DNA from 2 places in the Halobacillus sp. SY10 genome. Region 1 is predicted to be linked to the other one. Evidence: riboswitches for the same ligand, from Rfam matches in the RefSeq annotation. Region 1 holds a riboswitch; the other holds the start of a gene.
The links. A riboswitch is a leader RNA that binds a small molecule or an ion and turns the genes downstream of it on or off. The one in region 1 is predicted to bind FMN.
Positions count from the first base shown of each region.

Region 1 (4,151 bases):
TCAAGGTAACGTTGAACTTGAAATGGAAGCAGATACAAGCATTACTACATGACAAAAAGGACGGCACTCACAAGGTAGCCGTCCTTTTTAGTTCTCATCAAGCGGATGAAGACATGTGATTTATTGGTTTAATAAGTAAACACGTGCTTCAAAAGGCTTAAGCGTAAAACTCTTTACATCCACATGTTTATCAACAATTAGGTTTGACAGGATTAAATCCTCCGAGTTCAGTGTATAAGAGGATGTGAATGCTGCTGCATTTTTCGTCAAGTTTGTAATCACTAAAGCGGTTTTGTCACCAAGCGTTCTCGTATAAGCATAAATCTGTTTATCCTCTGGAAGAATCAGCTCATAGGTACCATATGTGAACAGATCATGCTGCTTCTTCAGACGAATCATCTCTTTATAATGATTCAGAATCGAATGGGGATCGTCCTGTTGGTCTGCGACGTTGATTGCTTTGTAGTTCGGATTGATTTTCATCCATGGCGTGCCGCTCGTGAATCCAGCGTTTTCTTCACGGCTCCATTGCATAGGCGTACGACTGTTATCCCGGGAGGTATTCCAAAGAATCTGCATGATCTCATCATGGGACATGCCTTGTTCTTTCTTCGCCTTGTACAAATTCTTCGCTGCGACATCATCATAATCTTCAATAGAAGGGAAGGCCATATTTGTCATGCCGATTTCCTGTCCTTGATAGATATAGGGTGTTCCTTGCATGAAGAAATACATCGTTGCAATGGATGTTGCACTCTCGCGCCAGTAGACATCGTCGTCGCCCCACGTAGATACAACACGGGCTTTATCGTGGTTTTCTACGAACAAAGCGTTCCATCCGTCCCCTTCCAAAGCTTTCTGCCAGCGTGTGAGGACTTTTTTCAATCCTGGGATATCCAGCTGCTGTTCTGCATCTTGATCCCAAAGATCCAAGTGTTCGAATTGGAAAATCATATCCATTTTCCCGTTATCTCCGACCCAAAGATCAGCCTCATCGGCACTGACACCATTTGCTTCGCCGACCGTCATGACGTCATAATTGCTGTACGTTTCGTCTTTGAACTCTTGTAAAAATTCATGGATGCCTTCCTGGTTCATGTGCATATCGAAAGAGGAGACGTACTTTTCTTTCTTCGGATTTGGCATATCCGGAAAGTCCGGCCGTTTCTTAATGTGACTGATGGCATCGATGCGAAAGCCATCAATTCCTTTTTCCAACCACCAGTTGACGGTATCATATAACGCTTCACGAACATCAGGATTTTCCCAGTTCAAATCCGGCTGCTTTGTGGAGAACACGTGCAAATAATATTGATCTGTTTTTTCATCGTACTGCCAGGCTGAACCATCAAAGATACTTTCCCAGTTGTTTGGCTCTCCACCGTTTTTCCCGTCACGCCAAATGTACCAGTCACGCTTCGGATCGTCTTTAGAGCTTCTTGATTCAATAAACCATGGGTGTTCATCACTCGTGTGGTTGAGAACAAGGTCTATGATCAGCTTCATGTCACGTTTGTGTACTTCCTGGAGCAAACGGTCGAAATCTTCCATCGTCCCGAATTCCTCTAATATGTCCTGGTAATCGGAGATATCATAGCCATTATCGTCTTTAGGAGACTTGTACATCGGGCAGATCCAAATAAAATCAATGCCCATTTCTTTTAGATAATCAAGTCTGTCGATCATTCCTTGCAAATCACCGATTCCGTCACCGTTCGAATCTTGAAAACTACGAGGATAGACTTGATATCCAACCGCTTCCTTCCACCATACACGTTCCATAGTATTCGCCTCATTTCGTAACGTTTATAGATGCCTATTACAGGCAGATGCAACCGATTGCGCATTTGTATAAAAATAAAAACTTGATTCCATTACAAGCTATCTCAAAAATATTGCTGTATATGAGTTTGTGCACAGTTTTGTGCAAACGTTTTCCCAATGTAATCTATCTTATCCGATTTTATTATTTTTTACAATAGGGATCGGGTTGAAAAATGAAAAGGATACGAGTTCTTAGAATTGCACTTTCCCGTCATTTCCTATATATTTAGGATGTAAGAGATAATCGTATATTGAAAACCTTCGGGGTCGGGTGAAAGTCCCAGCCGGCGGTAATGAGCATGTTGCTCCTAGCCCGCGACGGAGAATCAGTGTTAGGCACGGTTCTCCCTGATTTGGTGAAACTCCAAAGCCGACAGTTAAAGTCTGGATGGGAGAAGGTTGTAGAAACGTAAAGGTACAAAAATTAGAGCATTACGTGTACCCTTTTTTAAGTGTATGCGATTTACGTTCAACGACCCTGGAGAAGTCTGTCTTCTTCAGGGTTTTTTTATTTTTTCTTAAGCATAGGGAAACGGTGGTGAAGGTCTTGGATCGAGATCAAAGATACATGAGAATTGCGATAGACATGGCGCGGGAAACGGTTGGGCAGACAAGTCCGAATCCTTCCGTCGCTGCCATTGTTGTTAAGCATAATCAGATCGTGGGAGTAGGCGTTCACGTCAAGGCAGGCGAACCTCATGCCGAAGTCCATGCCCTTCGTATGGCAGGAGAGAAGGCGAAGGGTGCAGAGATTTATGTCACGCTCGAACCGTGCAGTCACCATGGGCAGACCCCCCCATGTGCAGAAGCTGTCATCGAAGCTGGAATAAAAAGAGTGGTAGTTGCATCGAATGACCCCAATCCTAAAGTATCCGGCAGAGGAATTCGAATGATGAGAGAGCATGGTCTTGAGGTGAAGACAGAGGTGTTGAAAAAAGAAGCCGATGAGCTCAATACTCCTTTTTTTTACTTCATTCAAAAGAAAGAGCCCTATGTCCGTTTGAAGACGGCTATGAGCCTTGATGGGAAAATTGCAACCTCTACAGGTGAGAGTCAGTGGATTACAGGTGAAGAAGCACGCCTGGATGGTCACCATTATAGACACCGCTCAGATGCGATCTTAGTCGGAATCAACACGGTGCTGATGGATAACCCTAAATTGACGACACGAATAGAGGGGGAAGGCCACCACCCGATAAGGGTCGTGCTTGATACCCATCTCAGAATGCCGCCTTCCTCTCAATTGATCCAGGACGACTCGGCACCAACATGGATCTTCGTAGGGGATCATGTGAAGAAAGAAGCTATGGATACCTTTGAAAACTATCAACATGTCACCATCATCCCGCTTCATGGTGAACAAGTTTCCATAGAAGAAGTTCTCCGTTATTTAGGAGAACAAAAAGTCACTTCTTTGCTAGTTGAAGGAGGAGCGACGATTGCTGATGCGTTCGTACGCGCGGGGAAAGTCGATGAAACCGTGACGTATATGGCACCTAAGTTAATCGGTGGAAAAGAAGCCTTGACGCCTGTGGGCGGAAAAGGAATACAACAGCTAAAGAATGTAAGCTCCTTTGAAATCGTCTCGATTGAAAAAATAGGGGATGACATTAAAATTGTTTCCGTTAAAAAAGGAGAATCTTAATGTTTACTGGGATTGTTGAAGAAATAGGAACATTAAAGTCAGTGAAAAATAAAACAGAAGCACTCGAAGTGAACCTTTCAGCTAAAGAAATATTAACAGATGTCAAATTAGGCGACAGTATATCCGTCAATGGCGTGTGTTTGACTGTAACAAACTTTACGGGAGAAACCGTCTCTTTTGACGTCATGCCTGAAACTTACAGAGCTACGAACATTCATGAACTACAGCAGGGGGACCCGGTGAACTTAGAACGGGCGATGGCTGCAGGCGGGCGGTTCGGTGGCCATTTAGTATCCGGGCATATTGATGGAACCGGTAAAATCGTTTCAAAAAAGCCTGAATCCAATGCCGTTTATTATGAAATTGAACTACCTGAAGAACTTATCCAATATTTCGTTTATAAAGGTTCCATCGCTGTGGACGGCACTTCCCTGACTGTGTTTGGTGTCGATGACTCCAGAGTGACAATTTCACTTATTCCTCATACGATGGAGCACACGGTGCTCGGCGCAAAAGGACCTGGAGACAGTGTCAATATTGAGTGCGACATGATCGGGAAATACGTAGCTCATTTTTTGAGCGGACAAAATAAAGAAGAGCCGAAGTCGAGATTGTCCAAACAGTTTCTTTCCGACAACGGCTTTGCATAAGAGGGTGAAATGATGTTTGATTCAGTTGAAAA
Region 1 covers NZ_CP174345.1:3,894,775-3,898,925, reverse strand. The annotation lists gene ACJA3J_RS19695 (OsmC family protein) at 1-52, shown strand, start outside; gene ACJA3J_RS19690 (glycoside hydrolase family 13 protein) at 121-1,782, opposite strand; FMN riboswitch at 2,078-2,228, shown strand; gene ribD (bifunctional diaminohydroxyphosphoribosylaminopyrimidine deaminase/5-amino-6-(5-phosphoribosylamino)uracil reductase RibD) at 2,393-3,469, shown strand; gene ribE (riboflavin synthase) at 3,469-4,119, shown strand; gene ACJA3J_RS19675 (bifunctional 3,4-dihydroxy-2-butanone-4-phosphate synthase/GTP cyclohydrolase II) at 4,132-4,151, shown strand, end outside.

Region 2 (4,151 bases), 720 kb from region 1:
GCTGCGGCCGGCATTGAACCAACAATGGCGATTGCATGTGATGTAACGTTTGCTACCGATTATCCAGGCGTCAACAAGAATAAACATGGCGACGTACGCTTAGACGGGGGACCTGTACTTGCAAAAGGAGCCCCGATCAACAGGAAGATTAACAACCTTCTTGAAAGCACAGCCAAATCTCTTGAAATGGACGTGCAGTATGAGCTAACGCCTAGAATGACTGGGACGGATGCTGATAAGATGAGACTTACCGGCAAAGGCGTTCCGGTTAGTCTTGTTTCACTGCCACTCCGTTATATGCATTCTCCTGTAGAAACTGTAAGCGTTAAGGACATCGAAGAAGAGATCTCCTTATTGGTTGAAATGATTAAGAATATGACAGGAAATGAAAGTTTGGATCCGCTAGAAGATTAATCTGTTCAGCACCGAGGGGTCTCTCTCGGTGTTTTGTTTATTTAAAGCATAATTGGAAAGAATAGCAGATATAATCTTCTATATTAAGGAGTGATCTGCATGGATCGGGAAGCACTGCATCAACAAATTATGACGTTGAAAGGGAAGATCTGCGCCGGGCAACTACAGTTGCATGGATATGATGAATACCTTCTCATGCAACTCGATAAGGTGAAAGATAGTGAAGATGGTCTCGTCGATGTATCCACTGTTTCTTCAACTCTCCGTCTCTTTATAGATGCTACAGAAAAAATGCAGTCTCCATCGGCATAAAAAAAGTCGCTAGAATGCGCCTTTTTTTATTTTCATTCTCATCACTCCTCGCCACTATCCGGCGAAGGAAGGTGTGAGGTTGAAATTGAACGGAAGACAATAATAAAAAGTGGAAGCCAACGAAGTATGGCTTCCACTTTTTGTTATTGATTATTTTTTGGGAGAGCGTTTTGTAAATTTTGAGCCACTTCGCTATTTTGGACATTTTGGCCAACTTGCTGCATTCCACCATTGCGATTCATTCTATTTATCCCATACATTGCTGCGGCACCTATGGCCCCAGCTGTTCCTAGTGCTAACCATGAATTTCTTCTACCCATATTTTAATCATTCCTTTTGAAGTAATGGTTTGAAAGGAGTTACATGACTATTCTGCCTCGAATGATGGATATTATAATGGTTTTTTTAGTCCGTTTATGTGTATGGATTTTCTGTGCATGCAAATAGTAAAAGGTAAACATATCAAGGAGGTGAGGAGATGAAAAGGCAATTAACAATTGTAATGGTGGTGCTGCTCACTTCCATTTTATCTGCGTGTGCTGGCGTAAATCAAAATGAGCCGGAAGATGTCAACTATCAACCCACACGTTATGATCAAGACAATCAAAGAAATCGTATGGATCGTGATGAAGATATGAGGCGTGACTTGGATGAACCGATCATAGATAGGGATGAACAAGAGCCAGATCTTGGAGAAGAACCTTCCGAAGATAACCGGGAAGTTGAAGAACAAATGAACATGAACCAGAGGGAATAGTTCTGCCTTTGAAATGATCGTCAATAAAAGTCGTTACCTTTTTCATTTAATAAAAGTTGCACTAGTTGGGTCTATTTGGAAAATGTTTTTAAAGCATTTTCCTTTTTTTGTTAACGATGCAGGGGGCGTTCAAGGGTACTAACTTCTTCTTCGATCGAAGAATATTGGGTTTGTAGAACGGTGATCGCGTCGTTTACAGCATAATTATAAAAGTGAGAGGCTAGTGAGTTTTGGAAGAATGCCAAGAGGTTTTCAGCCGCGAACTCCGATATTTCTTCATCTCTTTCGTTTAAGAAGAAGGAATGGATGTCTTCAATCATCATTGGATTGCAGTCTTTTATTAATAAAAAAATTATGTATAAGCCGCTTTTGCACAGTTGGAGATCAATTTAAGACAAAGCCATAAGAGGATTCAGTATAAATTCGTGAATATCAACATAATCCTTAAAGAATAGAAAACAACCAGTCACAAAACATTAAGCTTGCGATCTCACAGCGTTTTGTATAAAATAAATTTACAATAACATATCGATTCCATCTTCGGGGCAGGGTGCAATTCCCGACCGACGGTAAGAAGAACGTGGATTCTTCAAGTCCGTGACCCGTATGGTTTGACCATGCGGTGGACCTGGTGAAAGTCCGGGACCGACAGTTAAAGTCTGGATGGGAGAAGATGTCGAACGGATGTGGTAGATTTAACACTACCTCTATTTCCTATGGACACGACTACCCTTAGCCCTAAATGCTACAGGGTTATTTTTATGTGTTTTTATAGGCCGTTTACCTTCATCTGGGATGTGAATCGATGAAAAGATGAAGGAGGAGATCGATGATGGACTCTTATACAGGGCATTCATCAAAACTGCAAAAATTAGTCATTCTAGCGTTACTTGGTACGATATCTATGGTGTTAATGTTCTTGAAATTTCCGCTTCCTTTTTTACCCCCTTATTTAAAAGTGGATGTTAGTGACATTCCTGCTCTTCTAGCTGCGATTTTATTTTCACCACTCGCAGGTATTGTGGTAGAAGGTTTGAAAAATGGTTTATATATGATTTTTACAGGAGTTTCTGATCCCATAGGGGTCGTTGCGAATTTCTTTGCCGGCGTCCTTTTCATTGTTCCGGTTGCCATTATCTATCGTAAAGGCAAGACGATGAAATCACTCGTTTTAGGTTTGGTTTTTGGTTCCGTCTTTATGGCAGTGACGATGAGTGTGCTCAATTATTTCCTTATCCTCCCTGCGTACAGCTGGTTTATGGGTTGGGAGACAATGAGTACAGATGTGAAATGGATGACGATCGTAGCGGGGATTCTTCCTTTTAATGTGATTAAAGGAGCCATTGCTGGATCATTATTTATTATGTTATTCGTGAAAATGAAGGACTGGATTGAACAAAAAAGTGTACGCCAGTCAGCCGCATAAAGAAAGCGAGGGGCCCATGCCCCTCGCTTTTCATTTGCTTAGTTTTTTTCGTTTTCAATTTCTTCCACGTTATAACGTGCTGTAGGCATGGCTTCCAAACGCTCGACTGGTATGGGGTCACCTGACTTCTCACTCAGACCATAACGTCCCTCTTCCATACGCTTTAGAGCATCTTCTACTTCCATTAATTTTTCTCGCGCCTGTTCATAAAACGTTTGTTCTTTCGCTCTCTCAAATTGATCTGTTCCCTGGTCGCCAGGATGATCAGCAACGCTCGATATTTCACCGGTTCGGTCGTTTTCGTAATCTTCTTTAGCTTGATCTTCTTTGTATTCTTTCATTTGCGCTTCCGCTTCTTCTTTCATTTCTAAAAGGCGGTCCTTGAATTTCTGTTTTTGTTTATCATTCAACATGTTAAAAGTGACTCCTTTCGACTATACAGATCGGTTATTTTTTTAATGGAACGACTCCTACGGTGCATCGGGATAAACACACCAATTCATCAGCTTCATTAACAATTTGTATTTCCCATACCATCGTATTTTTTCCGATATGGGCCGGGGTTGCTGTTCCTTTTACATATCCATCACGAGCACTTTTTATATGATTGGCATTGATTTCTACACCGAAAACTTGTTGTTTAGCAGGGTCAATGTTTAAAAATGCTCCGATGCTCGCAGCGCTCTCGGCTAATGCCACACTTGCTCCACCATGGAGGAACCCCATGGGCTGATGAGTACGGTGATCGACAGGCATGCGAATTTCTACCTTTGTCGGATCTGCCGTCAGAACTTCCATTCCTAGTGCTTCCATCAATGTATTCTTCATCATAGTTTTGTTCATTTTTATCCCGTCCTTTTTTTATTATTCCCATTGTAAAAATGGTCAAACCTTCATGTTACGAACTAAAATCATAAATGACTTATTCAACTATCTGGCAGGATTGTAGAAGACTCAATTTAGAGATGTTTCCGGGGTTCGTTGCTAAGTTGAGCGTCAGGGATGGCTGGGAAGCAACTCGCTTTCCTGTGGGAGAGCGCCTAGCTTCCTCGGACTATGTCCTGCGGGATCTCGCCTATCTCCTTCTCCCACGGGAGTCTCGCAGCTTCCCAACCATCCCATTTGATGTATGCGTGAAACGAACCCCTTTGCCGAGGATGAGTGTCTTTCACAATTCCTGGTCTATAGTATTAAAGCGCTCTATAGCAGGCTTTCCATGTAGAATATACATTCTAGGATTTA
Region 2 covers NZ_CP174345.1:3,177,093-3,181,243, reverse strand. The annotation lists gene ACJA3J_RS16300 (M20/M25/M40 family metallo-hydrolase) at 1-414, shown strand, start outside; gene ACJA3J_RS16295 (hypothetical protein) at 514-726, shown strand; gene ACJA3J_RS16290 (hypothetical protein) at 870-1,046, opposite strand; gene ACJA3J_RS16285 (hypothetical protein) at 1,205-1,483, shown strand; gene ACJA3J_RS16280 (DUF2164 family protein) at 1,594-1,806, opposite strand; FMN riboswitch at 2,016-2,162, shown strand; gene ACJA3J_RS16275 (ECF transporter S component) at 2,316-2,909, shown strand; gene ACJA3J_RS16270 (hypothetical protein) at 2,948-3,322, opposite strand; gene ACJA3J_RS16265 (hotdog fold thioesterase) at 3,357-3,752, opposite strand.
Region 2: it holds a riboswitch for FMN, as region 1 does, so the genes downstream of both, ACJA3J_RS16275 (ECF transporter S component) here and ribD (bifunctional diaminohydroxyphosphoribosylaminopyrimidine deaminase/5-amino-6-(5-phosphoribosylamino)uracil reductase RibD) in region 1, are expected to answer to the same signal.